3 regions of the Duganella rhizosphaerae genome follow, and region 3 is predicted to be linked to each of the others. Evidence: predicted binding sites of a transcription regulator. Region 3 holds the regulator's gene; each other region holds the start of a gene.
The links. Region 3 encodes sigma-54, which starts transcription at its own class of promoters, with help from an activator protein. Its sites were predicted from a motif close to TGGCANGNAANCTGCTTT; they were not measured.

Region 1: the regulator sigma-54 is predicted to act here: its motif matches at 2,594-2,611, upstream of glnA (type I glutamate--ammonia ligase).
Region 2: the regulator sigma-54 is predicted to act here: its motif matches at 2,061-2,078, upstream of RUGAMON1_RS30240 (TldD/PmbA family protein).

Annotation. Positions count from the first base shown of each region.
Region 1 is NZ_BPWK01000002.1:464,436-470,018, reverse strand. It holds gene glnL (nitrogen regulation protein NR(II)) at 1-510, opposite strand, end outside; gene RUGAMON1_RS06050 (DUF4124 domain-containing protein) at 521-1,012, opposite strand; gene glnA (type I glutamate--ammonia ligase) at 1,138-2,553, opposite strand; gene RUGAMON1_RS06040 (rhodanese-like domain-containing protein) at 2,866-3,324, shown strand; gene RUGAMON1_RS06035 (TAXI family TRAP transporter solute-binding subunit) at 3,425-4,789, opposite strand; gene RUGAMON1_RS06030 (transglycosylase domain-containing protein) at 4,951-5,583, opposite strand, start outside.
Region 2 is NZ_BPWK01000022.1:41,534-47,116, reverse strand. It holds gene RUGAMON1_RS30250 (methyl-accepting chemotaxis protein) at 1-924, shown strand, start outside; gene RUGAMON1_RS30245 (class I SAM-dependent methyltransferase) at 995-1,807, opposite strand; gene RUGAMON1_RS30240 (TldD/PmbA family protein) at 2,259-3,896, shown strand; gene RUGAMON1_RS30235 (TldD/PmbA family protein) at 3,914-5,251, shown strand; gene RUGAMON1_RS30230 (TldD/PmbA family protein) at 5,306-5,583, shown strand, end outside.
Region 3 is NZ_BPWK01000016.1:84,224-89,806, forward strand. It holds gene RUGAMON1_RS26825 (alginate lyase family protein) at 3-944, opposite strand; gene hpf (ribosome hibernation-promoting factor, HPF/YfiA family) at 1,046-1,405, opposite strand; gene RUGAMON1_RS26835 (RNA polymerase factor sigma-54) at 1,483-2,961, opposite strand; gene lptB (LPS export ABC transporter ATP-binding protein) at 2,967-3,719, opposite strand; gene lptA (lipopolysaccharide transport periplasmic protein LptA) at 3,722-4,327, opposite strand; gene lptC (LPS export ABC transporter periplasmic protein LptC) at 4,338-4,931, opposite strand; gene RUGAMON1_RS26855 (KdsC family phosphatase) at 4,944-5,486, opposite strand; gene RUGAMON1_RS26860 (KpsF/GutQ family sugar-phosphate isomerase) at 5,486-5,583, opposite strand, start outside.

The DNA of each region.
Region 1 (5,583 bases), on a different contig from region 3:
CGCCGGCAGCTCCATCTCCAGCAGCTGCGCGGCGCCGCGGATGCCGCCCAGCGGGTTCTTGATCTCGTGCGCCAGGTTGCGGATCAGCTCCTTGTTGACCTGGCTCTGGTCGAGGATGCGTTCCTCGCGGTCCAGCTTGAGGTGCTGCAGGTGCTCGCGCAGCTCGATCAGGATGTGGCCGGGCGGCTCGTCCAGCGCCGAGACGATGCTGTGCACGTGCAGCGCATCGCGCCCGGCCCGCTCCAGCATCAGGTCCTGGCGCAGGTCGGAGAACTTGTGCTCGCGCGCCTGGTTGCAGATGTTGTCGAGCTCGCCGGGATTGAGGAACTGCGCGCTCAGCGTCTGGCGCGACAGCGCCTTGAGCGAGCTCTCCAGCAGATTCTCTGCGGCCGCGTTGGCATAGACGAACCGGCCCTCGGCGTCCAGCAGCACCACGGCCGAAGCCAGCAGCTCCAGGCCCGCCAGTGCCGGCGGGCGGTGCTTGCCGGCGTTAAGACTCGTAAGGCTCATAGTAAACTCGTCATCGGATGTTCGCGATCTCACGCTTCAAGGCTTCGATATTCTTTTCCGAGCGGCCGATGTTGTCGCGCATGGCGGCCACCCGCTCCTGGTATTTGGCGTAGTTGCGCTCGTCGCCGCGCCGTTCCGGCTCGCCGTTGTTGAACTCCTTGCGCAGCTCCGCCAGTCTTTGCGTCTCGTTCTTCAGCTCTTCTTCCAGGATGCCGCGGCGGTCGGCGTCGCGGGCGCGCTGTTCGGCGCTGTCGACGCGCGGAAAGTCGCCCGGCGTGCTGACCGGCGCCGGCACGTTGCCGCTGCGCGCAGGCGTGCCCTGGCGGCGCGGTGGCGCCGGGATCACCGTGCCCGGCAAATCCATGGACTTGCAATAGCTGCCGCGGTTGATGTCGGTGTACTCGATGCCGCCGTTGGGCGTGACGCACTTGTAGATCTGCGCCTGGGCCGCACCGCAGCCCAGCAGCGCCAGCAACACGCATCGTTTAAAGCTAGTTGTCATTCGAAATCCATGGGTGAAACTATCCATCCCGAATATACAACATCCAAAGAAAAACGCGGGGAAAGCTCTGCTCGCCCCGCGTTTTTTGCTTCACTACAAGCATCGGCGCTGCCGATGCGTTGCAATTACAGCGAGTAGTACATGTCGAACTCGGCAGGGTGAGTCGTCATGCGCATGCGCTGGACGTCCTGCATTTTCAGTTCGATGTAAGCGTCGATCATGGAATCGCTGAACACGCCGCCACGGGTCAGGAACTCGCGGTCTTTGTTCAGGTTGTCCAGCGCTTCTTCCAGCGAAGCGCACACGGTTGGGATCAGTGCGTCTTCTTCCGGCGGCAGGTGGTACAGATCTTTCGATGCTGCCTCGCCCGGGTGGATCTTGTTGGCGATACCGTCCAGACCAGCCATCAGCAGCGCTGCGAAGCACAGGTAAACGTTGGCCAGTGGATCCGGGAAGCGGGTTTCGATACGGCGGCCCTTAGGATTGGCCACGTGCGGAATACGGATCGAAGCCGAACGATTCTTGGCCGAGTACGCCAGTTTGACTGGAGCTTCGTAGCCTGGAACCAGACGCTTGTACGAGTTGGTGCCTGGGTTGGTGATCGCGTTCAGTGCCTTGGCGTGCTTGATGATGCCGCCGATGTAGTACAGCGCGGTGTCGGACAGGCCGGCATAGCCGTCGCCGGCGAACAGGTTGACGCCGTCTTTCCAGATCGACTGGTGCACGTGCATGCCGGAACCGTTGTCGCCAACGATAGGCTTAGGCATGAAGGTGGCGGTCTTGCCATAGCTGTGGGCCACGTTCCAGACCACGTATTTCAGGTTCTGGGTCCAGTCGGCGCGCTCGACCAGGGTCGAGAACTTGGTGCCGATTTCGTTCTGGCCGGCGCCGGCCACTTCGTGGTGGTGCACTTCGACCGGGATGCCCAGCGATTCCAGGATCAGGCACATTTCCGAACGCATGTCCTGGAAGCTGTCCACTGGTGGCACTGGGAAGTAGCCGCCCTTGACGGTCGGACGGTGGCCGGTGTTGCCGCCTTCGAGCTTCTCGCCGGTGGTCCACGAGGCTTCTTCGGAATCGATCTTGACGAAGCAGCCGGACATGTCGATCTTCCAGCGCACGCTGTCGAAGATGAAGAACTCTGGCTCCGGGCCGAAGTAGGCGGTGTCGCCCATGCCGGACGATTTCAGGTAGGCTTCAGCGCGCTTGGCGATGGAGCGTGGATCGCGGTCGTAACCCTTGCCGTCGGCAGGCTCGATGACGTCGCACTGCATGAACAGCGTGGTCTCTTCCATGAACGGGTCGATGTTCGCGGTGTTTGGATCTGGCAGCAGAATCATGTCCGAAGCTTCGATGCCTTTCCAGCCGGCGATCGAAGAACCGTCGAATGCGTGACCCGATTCGAACTTGTCGATGTCGAAGTGCGACACAGGCACGGTGACGTGCTGTTCTTTACCACGGGTGTCGGCGAAACGGAAATCAACGAATTTGACTTCGTTTTCCTGGACCATTTTCAGAACTTCTGCGGCTGTCATTGCCATGCGTATCTCCTAAAGGAATGTGGGGCTCGTGCGCTCTTGGTAAGCAGTATCCGTGCCAGCTCAAAACTCATCAGCTTATGTCGATAGCGTCTTTGAACTTGCTGGCAAAATGAATCTAAAATTCGCAAGCAGGCCAAAATGCCACTATTTGAGGCAACTCAATACCGCACCAACTGAGTGCATGTTCGAGATATTGCACCTGTTTTGTGCATTTTTGGAGAATTCCCGAAAAATGCACGGCTTTGGTGCGTCTGCGTGTGGTGCGGACGCAGGAGGCCTATAATAAACTCAAACTTATTTCTGGAACATGACATGAGCAAAATAGACGATATTCTTGCGCTGGCCCGCAGCCGCAGCAAAGACTGGCCCTATGCCGGCGCCGTGACGCCGCAGGAAGCGTATGAACTGATCAGCGCCGACAACGCGATCAAGCTGGTCGATGTGCGCACCCATGCCGAGCGCGACTGGGTGGGCCGGGTGGCGATACCGGAAGCCCAACATGGTGCGGTCCAGTGGAGTCTGTATCCGGGCGGGATCGCCAACCATGAGTTCATCGAGCAGCTGAACTCGGTGGCGCGCAAGGACCAGGTGATTTTGTTCCTGTGCCGTTCCGGCGTGCGTTCGCGCAGCGCCGCCAAGCTGGCCACCGAACACGGCTACCAGCACTGCTACGACATCCTGGAAGGCTTCGAGGGCGACAAGGACGAGCACGGCCACCGCAAAAACGTCAGCGGCTGGTGCAAGGCCGAGCTGCCCTGGACCGGCGCTTAACAGTTGCATCAAATCGAGCACAGCGTCGTTGCACCGCCTCGCCGTGCTAACGCACTGTCTTCGGCGGCGCGCCTAGCTGCGCTCAATTTAAAGCAACTGCTTAGACCGCCACCGCCTCATCCGGCGCGGGCGCCGACTCGCCCATCAGGAACTGGATGCGCTTGCGCACGAACTGGATGTGGCTGCGCAAGCCGTACAAGCCGTCCGCGAACGATAGCGGGATCGACACCTGGTTGACCAGGTCCTCGATCTCGTTCAGGCGCGCCAGCTGGCTCTCGTAGACCTGCATCCGGTTCTCATCCGACGCCTCCTCCACCGCCTGCTCCACCGCACGCAGCTGGCCGTACCAGCGGTACACGCGCGAACGGATGCGCCACACGTACAGCGGCGGCACCACCTTGGACAGCGGCAGTATCAACGCGCCCAGCGCCACCACCACGACCCACATGCGGTCAAAGAAATTCGCCAGCCAGAACGTCATGTAGCGTTGCAGCAGCGGCGGGCCGCTCTTGTAGAACTTGGCCGCCTCGGCGTCCACCGGGATCTCGGTGTACTTGGCCGATGGGAACTGGCCCTGCTGCGAGAACCAGCCGGCGCCGCTGTGAATGCTGCTGGCCGCCTGCACGAACAGGTCGGTCAGCGCCGGATGCAGGTCGTCGCGCGCCACCAGCGTGGCGGTCGGGGCGATCAGGTTGTAGTCCTCGGCCGGGATATCGCGGCCCAGGTCGACGATCCCCTGCGGCAGCACCACGTGCGTCAAAAAGGGCAGCTTGCGGGCGTAGGCTTCCGCCTGGTTGAAGTTGAACAGCTTGATGCCCGGCGTTTGCAGCAGCATCTGGATCAGCGGCGCCTCCGGGGCCGAGGTGAACACCAGGCCGTCGATGCGTCCTTCCAGCAGCTCCACCGTGGCCGGCGTGTTGGCCAGCGAGAAGCGCTCCACTTCGCCCTTCTCGACGCCGTTCAGCTCCAGCACCTGGCGGAACAGGCGCGGGGCGCCGGCGCCTCTGGGGCCGTAGTTGATCTTCAGGCCACGCAGCTGCGTCAGCTGGGTGATGGGCGGCTTGCCCTTGGTCTCGCGCAGGAACAGCCACAGCGGCTCGACAAACAGGCTGCCCAGCGAGGTCAGGCCTTCACGCTCGGCCGCTTCCTCGTTGGTGGAACCGCTTTGGACGAAGGCGATATCGACTTCGCCGGCCTTCAGGCGCTTGAGGTTTTCGCCGGAGCCGGCGGACGGCACCAGCGTCACCTTGACGCCGTGCTTGGCCAGCGCGGCCGCGTATTTCTTACCGAACTCGGCGTAGGCGCTGTTTTCCTGGCCGGTGGCCAGGCGCACCGTACGCGGCGGCGCCGGATCCACCAGCCAGTAGGCCAGCAGGCAGACACCGGCGATCAGGGCGATGGTGGGCGCGGCGGCGACAAACAAGTCCCGCATGGAGAACTGCGTGAACTTGAGGATTTTGGACATGTGGTGGCGTATCGGTTTCATGGGCTGATACATTGCCAACAAATGAGCAACTATGCAAGGGAAACACGCCGCTGCCGATTGAGCGGCGCCTTACCCCTTTGAGGCCGAGGGTCGGACCCCGTCTGGGGTCCGACCCTGGTGCGCCGCCGTGCGGGGTGAAATCAGCCGCCGCAGGCCTGCAGCGGCGGCGTCACCGCCGCCGTGGCGTTGCCGCCGGTCTTGACGATCACCGGCGGCGTCGGCCCCGGCTTGGCGATCGGATGCGGCTCGATCAGCGGCATCAGGTTGGGCGCCAGCACCACCAGCAGCTGCACCGGCAGCGCGCTGGTGAAGTCGTAGTGCTTCGAATCCGGCCCGTGCACATAGGCCGTCATCGAACCAAAGAAGCGCTCGCCGATGTTGAACACAAACGTCGCCGACCGGTTCACATAGCGTGACTCGATCAGGCGTCCGCCGCCGCCGTAGACGTCGAAGCGCTGGTCGCCGGTGCCGGTCTTGCCGCCGACCGGGATCACCTTGCCGTCCGAACCGACGAAGGCCATGCGCGCCCGCTTGGCGGTGCCGTCCGACACCACGCCGCGGATCGCATCGGCCACCACGCGCGCCACCTCCGGCGCCAGCACTTGCTCGTTGGCGGTCGGCTTGCCCTTGGTGACCACGGTCTCGTACGGCGTGCCCTCGGCGAAATGCAGCGAGCTGATGCGCTGGCTGCTCTTGCGCACGCCGCCGTTGACGATAATCCCCATCAGCTCCGCCAGCGCCGCCGGCCGGTCGGCCGAGGCGCCCAAGGTGGT
Region 2 (5,583 bases), on a different contig from region 3:
GATATCCTGATCGCGGTGCTGGGCGGCGTGATGGCGGTGTGGCTGGCGCGCAGCCTGTCGGGCATCGTGCGCGAAGTGCAGTCGGTGGTGGGCAGCCTGGCCGGCGCCTCCGAGGAAGTGAGCTCGACCGCGCAATCGCTGTCGCAGGCGGCCAGCGAACAGGCGGCGGGGGTGGAGGAAACCAGCGCCTCGATCGAGCAGATGACGGCGTCGATCGCGCAGAATACCGAGAACGCCAAGCTCACCGACGGCATCGCCACCCAGGCGGCGGTGGACGCCGCGCGCGGCGCCGAAGTGGTCAAGGCCACGGCGGCGGCGATGAAGCAGATCGCCAGCAAGATCGGCATCATCGACGATATCGCCTATCAAACCAATCTGCTGGCGCTGAACGCGGCGATCGAGGCGGCGCGCGCGCACGAACACGGCAAGGGCTTCGCGGTGGTGGCGGCCGAGGTGCGCAAGCTGGCCGAACGCAGCCAGGTGGCGGCGCAGGAAATCAGCAAGGTGGCGTCCGACAGCGTGGAGCTGGCCGAGCAGGCCGGCCAGATGTTCGATGCGCTGGTGCCGAATATCCGCAAGACGTCGGACCTGGTGCAGGAGATTTCGGCGGCGTCGGAAGAGCAGAGCTCCGGCGTGCGGCAGATTAACAGCGCGGTCGGTCAGCTCAGCCAGACCACCCAGATCAACGCCGCCAGCTCGGAGGAACTGGCGGCCACGTCGGAAGAGATGAGCGCGCAGGCCGAGCAGCTGACCCGGCTGATGACGGTGTTCAAGCAGTACGCGGCCGACGAGGCGCCGCGCGGCGGATTGGCGCGCCGGCCGGTGGTGCTGAAGACCGGCGGCGCCAAGCCCGCGCGTCAGGCGCGCAAGCTCGACCTGGTGGCCGACGGCGCGCCCGACGAGAACAAGTTCACGCGCTTCTAACCCCGCAGGGCCGAACAGGGGTCAGACCCCGTACGGGGTCTGACCCCGGCGGCGGCGCGCCGGTTCGGGGTCAGGGCTTGACGAACTTCAGCGTCATGCGGTCGCTCTCGCCGATGGCCTTGTACATCGCGCGGTCCTGGTCCTTGTTGGTGTAGGTCGGCGGCAGCGCCCAGACGCCGCCCTTGTGCTCGGCGTTGTCCTTGGGATTGGCGTTCACTTCCGACTTGTCCGCCAGCTTGAAGCCGGCCGCCTCGGCCAGGCCGATCACATATTTCTCGTGCATATAGCCGCTGCTGGCGTCCTTGTCCTGCACCTTCGAGGCCGGCAGGCGGTGCTCGACCACGCCGAACACGCCGCCTTTCTTCAGGCTGGCGTAGACGCTGCCGAACAAGGTCTTCAGGTTGTCCGGGCCGGTCTCCATCCAGTTGTGGACGTTGCGGAAAGTCAGCACCATGTCGACGCTGCCGGCCGGCGCGAACTCGTACTTGCGCGGCGGCGAGAACACGCCCAGCGCCACCTTGTTGTACACCTCCGGCTTGGCGTTCAGGCGCGCCATGAAGCGCTCGGCGCCCTTGCGCTCGTTGGCGTCGGGCGAAGCCAGGTCGTCGCCGGCGGCGATCAGCTTGCCGTGCTCGCGCAGGTAGGGCGCCAGGATCTCGGTGTACCAGCCGCCGCCCGGCGCCAGCTCGACCACCGTCATGCTCGGCTTGATGCCGAAGAAGGCCAGCGTTTCATACGGATGGCGGTAGACGTCGCGCTCGACGTTGGCCGGCGTGCGCGACGGCGCGGCGATGGCGGCCTTCAGCGCCGCATCTTCGGCGGCGCCGGCGCCGCCGGCGATCAGCATGGTGGTGGCCAGGGCGGCAAGTACGGTTCGTTTCATGCAAAGTCTCCTGAGGGTTCGTTTGTTCGGACGATGCGCGGCCGCTCGCCCTGCGCGATCATGGTGCAGGCTTGTCGGAAGGTCAAGCGAATTGGGACGGCGCTCCGCCCGACCGTGACGGCCACCCCGGCGGACACCTGGCGGACACTTTCGGACACTGGCGGACAGTCGGGCGGACAGATCGGCGGACACTGCACCGCTGGCGTAGCTCTCAAACTCCTGCCGCCACACCAACTTGCAACATGAATCCCCGTGGCACAAATTTTGCCTATCCCCTTCCTTAATCCGGCGCTAATATTGCTAAACCGGCGGAAACGGCGGCGGATATTCAGGTGTAGTGCAAAGCAACGAGCGGTAACGAAGTAGTTCCAGCTAGAAAAGCAAATAAAAAGCAGAACCCCGGGCGACCGGCCCGCAATCTAATCCTTGCTGTTACGTTTTTGGAGATACGATGGAACGACGTGCATTCCTCAATGTTAGTAGTCTGGCCCTGGGCACGATGCTGCTGCCCGCCTTCGGTCGCGCAATCGCGGCGGAAGAACTGCTCAAGCCAGTCGCCCTGCAATTCAAGAAAATGCTGGCCGATACCGCGATGACCGCGGCGACCCAGGCCGGCGCCTCCTACTGCGACGTGCGCGTGGGCCGCTACCTGAACCAGTTCATCACCACCCGCGACCTGAACGTCGAGAACGTGGTCAACACGGAATCGGCCGGGGTCGGCGTGCGCGTGATCGCCGGCGGCGCCTACGGCTTCGCCGCCACCAACGACATGAGCCCGGACGGCGTCGCCGCCGCCGCGCGCCAGGCGGTCGCCATCGCCAAGGCCAACGCCAAGCTGCAGACCGAGCCGGTGATCCTGGCCCCGGTCAAGGGCGTCGGCGAAGTGTCGTGGGCCACGCCCATCGTCAAGGACTGGCGCACCGTCGCCATCAAGGACAAGGCCGAGCTGCTGATCGCCGCCAACAAGGCCGGCATGGAGGGCGGCGCCAGCTTCATGCAGTCGCTGCTGTTCCAGGTCAACCAGCAGAAGTACTTCGCCTCCACCGACGGCTCCTACATCGACCAGGACGTGCACCGCCTGTGGATGCCGGTGTTCGCCACCGCCGTCGACCAGAAGACCAACAAGTTCCGTTCGCGCCAGGGCCTGTCGTCGCCGGTCGGCATGGGCTACGAATACCTGGACGCGCGTCCGGAGCACAAGATCAAGGCGGCCGGCGGCGTGACCACGCTGTACACCAAGTCCTACGACCTGATCGAAGATGCGCGCGCGGCCGGCAAGCAGGCCAAGCAGAAGTTGACCGCCAAGTCGGTCGAGCCGGGCAAGTACGACCTGGTGCTGTCGCCGGAACACCTGTGGCTGACCATCCACGAATCGGTCGGCCACCCGACCGAGCTCGATCGCGTGCTGGGCTACGAGGCCAACTACGCCGGCACCAGCTTCGCCACGCTCGACAAATGGCAGTCCAAGAAGTTCAAGTACGGCTCGGAGATGGTCAACATCGTCGCCGACAAGACCACCCCGGGCTCGCTGGCCAACGTCGGCTACGACGACGAAGGCGTCAAGTGCAAGCGCTGGGACATCATCAAGGACGGCATCCTGGTCAACTACCAGGCCACGCGCGACCAGGCCCACATCATCGGCGAGAAGGAATCGCACGGCTGCTCGTACGCGGACAACTGGAGCAGCGTGCAGTTCCAGCGCATGCCCAACGTCTCGCTGCAAGCCGGTAAAAAGAAGATGACGCCGGACGAAATGGTCAAGGACGTCAAGAAGGGCATCTACATCGTCGGCGACGGTTCCTTCTCGATCGACCAGCAGCGCTACAACTTCCAGTTCGGCGGCCAGCTGTTCTACGAAATCAAGAACGGCAAGATCGGCGAGATGCTGGAAGACGTGGCGTATCAATCGAACACCCAGGAGTTCTGGAACGCCTGCGCCGGTCTGTGCGACGAGCGCGATTGGCGCATGGGCGGTTCCTTCTTTGACGGTAAAGGCCAGCCTTCGCAGGTGTCGGTGGTGTCGCATGGCGCCAGCACGGCGCGCTTCAACGGCATCAACGTCATCAACACCGCACGCAAAATCGGCTAAGCCCTGGAGACCACGAGATGAAGAATTTGAGTCAAGACGAAGCAAAACGCATCAGCGACAAAGTGCTGTCCTTTTCCAAGGGCGACCAGTGCGAAGTGAGCATCACCGGCAGCCGCAAGGGCAACATCCGCTACGCGCGCAACGCCGTGTCGACCGCCGGCTTGATCGAGGACACGCAGCTGGCGGTGTCGGTCGCTTTCGGCAAGAAGCAGGGCACGGCCACCATCAACGAGTTTGACGACAAGTCGCTGGAAAAAGTGGTGCGCCGTGCGGAAGACCTGGCCCGCCTGGCGCCGGAAAATCCGGAGTTCATGCCGACGCCGACCAAGCAGCAATACAAGGCCAGCGAGACCTTCTTCCAGAAGACCGCCGACATCGATCCTGAATTCCGCGCGCAGGTGGCGGCCTACAGCATCGAGAACAGCAAGAAGAACAAGCTGGTGGCGGCCGGCTTCTTCAGCGACAGCACCAAGTTCAACGTCATCGCCAACTCGAACGGCGTGTTCGGCTACCAGCAGGACACGGGGCTGGACTTCACCGTGACCGTGCGCACCGAAGACGGCCGCGGTTCGGGCTGGGTCAAGCGCAGCGTGGGCGACGTCAGCAAGTTCGACGCGCGCGAAGCGTCCAACGTGGCGATTGAAAAAGCGCTGCGTTCGGTGGACGCCAAGGCGCTGGAGCCGGGCCGCTACACGGTGATCCTGGAGCCGGCGGCGACCTCGGACCTGCTGGGCTTCATGTTCAACGGCTTCGACGCGCGCCAGGCCGACGAGGGCCGCAGCTTCCTGTCGAAAAAGGGCGGCGGCAACCGCATGGGCGAGAAGCTGTTCGACGAACAGGTCAACGTCTGGGCCGATCCATGGGACAAGGACGTGGCGGTGCTGCCGTGGGACGGCCAGAACATGTTGGCGCGCGAACGCCAGGACATCATCAAGGGCGGCAAGATCGCCAACCTCGATTACTCGACCTACTGGGCCAAGAAGCAGGGCAAGCGCGCCGTCGGATCGCCGGGCAACATCATCATGGCCGGCACCAACAAGTCGACCGAGGAGCTGATCGCCAACACCAAGAAGGGCGTGCTGGTGACCCGCACCTGGTACATCCGCATGGTCGATCCGCAGTCGGTGCTGCTGACCGGCTTGACGCGCGACGGCACCTTCTACATCGAGAACGGCAAGATCAAGCATCCGATCAAGAACTTCCGCTTCAACGAAAGCCCGGTGACGATGTTGAACAACATCGAGGAGCTGGGGCGGCCGGAGATCCTGGCGGGTGACGAGTCGCAGTTCCAGCTGCTGATACCGGCGATGCGGGTACGCGACTTCAACTTCACCTCGTTGTCGGACGCGGTTTAAAGCATCAGGGGCCGGACTAAGTTCCGGCCCTGTTACATTTTTCAGGGAGTTAATGTGGAACGACGTTCATTTCTAAAAGTTAGTGCGGCCGCCGGTGGCAGCCTGCTGATTCCTGTCTTCGGCAACGCCATCGCGGCCGAAGAGCTGCTCAACCCCGTGGCCGTGCAGTTCAAGAAATCGCTGGCCGACGCCGCGCTGAACGCCGCCACCAAGGCCGGCGCCAGCTACTGCGACGTGCGTATCGGCCGCTACCTGAACCAGTTCCTCACCACGCGCGACCTGAACGTGGAAAACATCGTCAACACCGAATCCTCCGGCATCGGCGTGCGCGT
Region 3 (5,583 bases):
TTCTACTGCGACTTGCCGGGCGCCAGATGCTCAAGCGGATTGGCCAGGTTGAGGTCGCCGCCCAGGCGCGGCTGGAAGTTGGCCTTGGCCGGCATCAGCTCCGCCCTGCCCTCGTGCCGCGCGTAGAGGATGGCGAACGACATCTCGCTGGCATTGGCCCGTTCCTGCGCAAAGCCGGTGGCCTTTTCCATCGCCGACGGATCTTGCGCGGCGGCCAGCGTGAAGCGCATCAACTGGTCCAGCTTGGCGGAGTGCAGGTCCAGGATGGACGCGCTCATCACCAGCGGCACGGCGGCGAACACGTGGTAGTGCAAGGCCTTGGCCGCGCGCTCCATTTCCGCCGGCAGCGAACCGTCCGCCGCCACCTGTCCCATCGCGTGTTCGAACACCTTACGGCCCCAAGCGAGGTAGCGCTCGTCATGCGTCACGCCGCCCACCGCCGTCACCGCCAGGCCCTCCCAGTAGTAGTGGTTATTGCGCGCGCCCTTGTGCGCGTCGGAATGCGCCATGGTGGCGTCGGCCAGTGTCTTGAACCAGGTTTCGATAGCCTGCTGCTGCGCCGGGCTGGCGGCCGGCTTGACGCGGGCGTAGCTCAGCGCCATGCCGCCCAGGGTCCACTTGCGCACGTACCAGGCCTGCTCGCTGGACAGCTTGCCCAGCAAGGCCCGCTGCCCGGCCCAGCTCTCCAGCCAGCCCAGCGCGCAGGCGGCGTTGCCCTGGCTGGCGTTCTGCGCCACCTCGGCCAGGAAGTCGTCGATCGGCTTGGTGTTGGCGATATTGCGCGCACGCAGCACCGGATCGATGACGGAGTGATGCGCATCCGAGTAATAGCTGTTGGCGTCGATGTCGATCACGGCCGGCGGCGGCGCAGGACAAGCCGAGGCCACGGCATCCGAAAAGGCTAGCGTCAGCAGCCATGCCGTAAATAGTTTAGCTCGTTTCATGCCACTCCCATTGGAAGAATTAGGAAAACGTTTACTCTAAACCATTTAGGCGCAAAAAAGGGCGCCTCTGCGCCCCTAGTTTGATGGTGCCGGGGCCGTTGTTATAGGGCGGCGGCAGCGGGTTCGTAGCTATCCGGGAGATGCTTGATCGCATCGTGGCCGTGCTCTTGGACCTTGGCTTTGTATTTCATGACCTGCCGATCCAGCTTGTCGATCAAGGTATCGATGGCGGCGTACAGGTCCTGCGACAGGCTTTCCACGTAGACGGTCTTGCCCGACATGCGCAGGTTGATTTCAGCCTTCTGGCGTTTCTCTTTCTCTTTGAGGTTATCTACAGTCAGGATGACAGCAATATCAATCACTTGATCAAAGTGGCGGGTGACGCGTTCCAGCTTGTTCTGCACGTATTCACGGATGGCCGAGGTCACTTCGAGATGATGTCCACTGATGGTGAGATTCATACACACTCCTAAAGATAATGTCGCTTCTTACGGTTAGTGCGGAGCCCATTACTGCCGGGCGCGCAGGAACCAAGTAACTACAAAGATTTACGGAGACTGACTGGCGGGATCTTCAACGCTTCGCGATATTTGGCAACAGTGCGTCGCGCAATCACCATGCCTTGTTCTCCCAGCATGTCCGCAATCTTACTGTCGGATAAAGGATTTTTCGGGTCTTCTGCTCCTGTCAATTGCACGATGAGTGCGCGTATCGCCGTCGAACTTGCTTCCCCCCCCGCTTCGGTGGCGACATGGCTACCAAAGAAATATTTCAACTCAAACATACCGTGCGGGGTCAGCATATATTTTTGAGTTGTTACACGAGAAATAGTGCTCTCGTGTAGTCCCAGTGTATCAGCAATTTCGCGAAGCACAAGGGGGCGCATGGCAACCGCGCCATGGGAGAAAAAGTTCTTTTGTCGTTCTACTATCGCTTGTGCAACGCGCAAAATCGTGTCGAAACGCTGGCGCATATTCTTGATCAGCCACTTCGCTTCCTGCAGCTGCGCGCCCATCGCGCCCTCGCCTTTTCCCTGCTTGAGCAGGTTGGCGTACATGGCGTTCACGCGCAGGCGCGGCATGACGTCGTTGTTCAGGCTCACTTGCCAGCCGTTGCGCGCTTTTTTGACGATCACGTCCGGCACCACGTAGTCCGACACGTCCGACGCGAACGCCGAACCCGGATGCGGATTGCACTGGCGGATGACGGTTTGTGCTTCGCGCAAATCCTCGTCGTCGCACAGCAGCGCCTTCTTCAATTTGTTGAAATCGCGCTGGGCAAACCAGGTCAAATGATTTTCAACGATGGCCAGCGCCATGCGCCGCGTCACCATCGGTATGCCCGGCAGGCGCTTGATCTGCAGCGCCAGGCATTCGGACGCGTTGCGCGCGCCGACGCCCATCGGGTCGAAGCTTTGCAGCATCGACAAGGCGGTCTGCAATTCGTCGATCTCCAACTCCAGCTCTTCCGGCAGGCGGGCCAGGATTTCTTCCAGCGATTCTTCGAGGTAGCCGTTCTCGTCCAGCGCGTCGATGATCAGCTCGACCAGCGCGCGGTCGCGCATCTCCAGCACCGTGACCCGCATCTGCTCCATCAGGTGCTCGCGCAGCGTGCAGTGGCTGGCCTCCAGTTGCGGACGCGAGTCCTCGTCGTCGGGCGCCTTGCTGCGGCCGGCGTCGCTCCAGTCGACGTCGGCGTCGCTGCTGGTGCTTTCGGTGTCGGCGGCCGGGCCGTCGTAGTTGTCGGCGTCGGCGGCCGGCGCCTCTTGCGCGTTGGGCGGGCCTTCGGGCGGCGCGTCGCCGACCGGGGCTTGCTGGCTGATGGCGCCGTCCGACAGCAGCCGCAGCGAGCGGTCCAGCGGGTCGTCGAGGCGCTCCAGCAGCGGATTATCGGTCAGCAGCTGTTCCAGTTCCTGGTGCAGCTCCAGCGTCGACAGTTGCAGCAGCCGGATCGACTGCTGCAATTGCGGTGTCAGCGCGAGGTGCTGCGACGTGCGCAGTTGCAAAGACTGTTTCATGGGTTTTACATACGGAAGTGTTCACCCAGGTACACGCGACGCACCGATTCGTTGGCGATGATGTCGTCTGGCCGGCCTGAAGCCAATACCGTGCCCTGGTTGATGATATATGCGCGGTCGCAGATGCCCAGCGTCTCGCGCACATTGTGATCGGTAATGAGGACGCCGATGCCGCGTTCCTTGAGGAAGCGCACGATGCGCTGGATCTCAATCACGGCAATCGGGTCGACCCCGGCGAATGGTTCGTCGAGCAGCACGAAGCGCGGGTTGGTCGCCAGTGCGCGCGCGATCTCCACGCGGCGGCGCTCGCCGCCGGACAGCGACAGCGCCTGGTTCTCGCGCAGCTTTTCGATCTGCAAATCGGCCAGCAGGGTATTGAGCCGTTCATCAATGGCAGCCTTGGATAAAGGCTTGCCGTCCACTTTCTGGATTTCGAGGACGGCGCGGATATTTTCTTCCACCGTCAGCTTGCGGAACACCGACGCTTCCTGCGGCAGGTAGGACAAGCCGAGCGAGGCGCGGCGGTGGATCGGCAGCGACGAGATGTCGGTGCCGCTGATATCGATGCTGCCGGCGTCCGACGGCACCAGGCCGACGATCATGTAGAACGAGGTGGTCTTGCCGGCGCCGTTGGGGCCGAGCAGGCCCACCACTTCGCCGCATTCGACTTGCAGGGACACGTCATGCACGACCTGGCGCTTGCCGTAAGTCTTTTGCAGGCCTTTGACGATCAGGGTGCTACCGCAGGAAGGTTCCATGCTTATTTCCCCGGCGTCGGCACAGGCGCCGGCGTTGCGGCCGGCACCGCCAGCTTGCTCGACGGCTGCAGCACCATGGTGCCGCGTCCGCCGCCCGGCTTGCTGTCGCCGGTGGGGGTGTTCTTGACCTCGAACACTTCCTTGCGGCTGTCGTAGGAAATGAATTCGCTGTCGACCTGGCTGCTCGGCTTGCTGCCTTCCAGGCGCTTGACCTGGGCCTTGGCGAACAGCTTGACCAGCTCGGTCTTGTTGTCGTATTCGATACGGTCGGCCTGGCCTTCGACCCATTGGTCGCCGGCGCCGTCGAGCTTCTGGCGGAAGGTGGCCTGCACGCCGGCGCCGCCGGTCAGCACCACGTACTGGTAGCCCTGCGGATCTTCGGTCACCACCGCCTTGGGCGATTTCATCAGCAGCGTGCCGCGCGTCAGCACGACGTTGCCGATGAAAGTCTTGATCTGCTTGACGTCGTCGGCGTCGGCCTGATCGAAGGAGATCTGGGTCGGCTTGCTGGAGTCGGCCTTTTCGGCGTGCGCCGGGGCGATCGCCGCGACCACGGCCAGCAGCATCGCCGCCGGCAGCATCACGCGTTTCATTACCATGTGTTTCATTTTCATTTCCTCATTTTGCCGCGTGCGGCGGCATCGTAATCGTTCCGCGGCCGCCCAGTTGCACCTGCAGCGTCGCGTTGTTGGCCTTCATGCCGTTGCCGTTGGCGACGGCGGTGCCCAGATGCAGTTCGACCGGGGCCTCGGTTTCCATCCGTTGCTCGTCCGGGAACACGGTCAGCGTCGGGGCCGTCATGCGCATGGCCTGCGCCTTGGGCGAGGCCGGACGCACCACGTCCACATTACCATTGAGTTTGACGCGCGTATTGCCCTGATCGACATGGGCGGTGTCGGCGTGAATATTCATCGGCGGCTGGTCGCCGGACAGGCTTTGCACATGCGGCTTGTCGATGTCCGATGAGTCGTCGACCGGCCGGTGGGTCAGCTTGTCGCCGGAGACGATATAGGCCGGCTGGCCGGCCTTGTTCATGCGTACCATGCTGAAGCGGTCGATGATGTAATCGGGCTCGTTGCGATGCTGGTCCACCTTCGCATCCTGGCCGGCCTGGTTGACCACCTGCACCAGCCAGAAGCTGCCGACGGCGACAAACACGCCGACCAGCATGATGACGGTCAGCTGCCAGCGATGGGCTGTCTTTTTACGCATGCCAGGCCCCCGTCACACCAGGAATTGCGCCATCACGCGCTCGTACGTGCCCTGCGCGTGCAGCAGCAGCTCGCACACTTCGCGCACCGCGCCGCGACCGCCGGCGGCCACCGTGGTGTGGTGGGCGCGCTCCAGCACTTCGGCGCGGCCGTTCGGCACGGCGACGGCGAAACCGACGCGCGTCAAGATCGGCAGGTCGACCACGTCGTCGCCGATGAAGCCGACCTGCTCGGCGGTGAGGCCGGTCTTTTCCAGCAGCGCGTTGAACGGGGTCAGCTTGTCATGGCCGCCCTGGTGCAGGTGGACGATGCCGAGGTCGGCCGCGCGCTTGATCACCTGCGGCGAAGTGCGCGCGCTGATGATGGCGGTCTGCACGCCGGACTCCTGCAGCAGCTTGATGCCCAGGCCGTCGTGCACGTTGAAGGTCTTCAGCGCTTCGCCGTCGGCGCCGTAGTGCAGGCTGCCGTCGGTCAGCACGCCGTCGACGTCGAAGATCATCAGCTTGACGCGCGCGGCGCGTTCCACATACGTGAATTTGCTAGCAGCGTCCGTCATCAGATCACCTTGGCGCGGGTCAGGTCGTGGATGTGCAGCGCGCCGACCAGCTTGCCGGCGGCGTCGGTCACCAGCATCTGGTTGATGCGGAACTGTT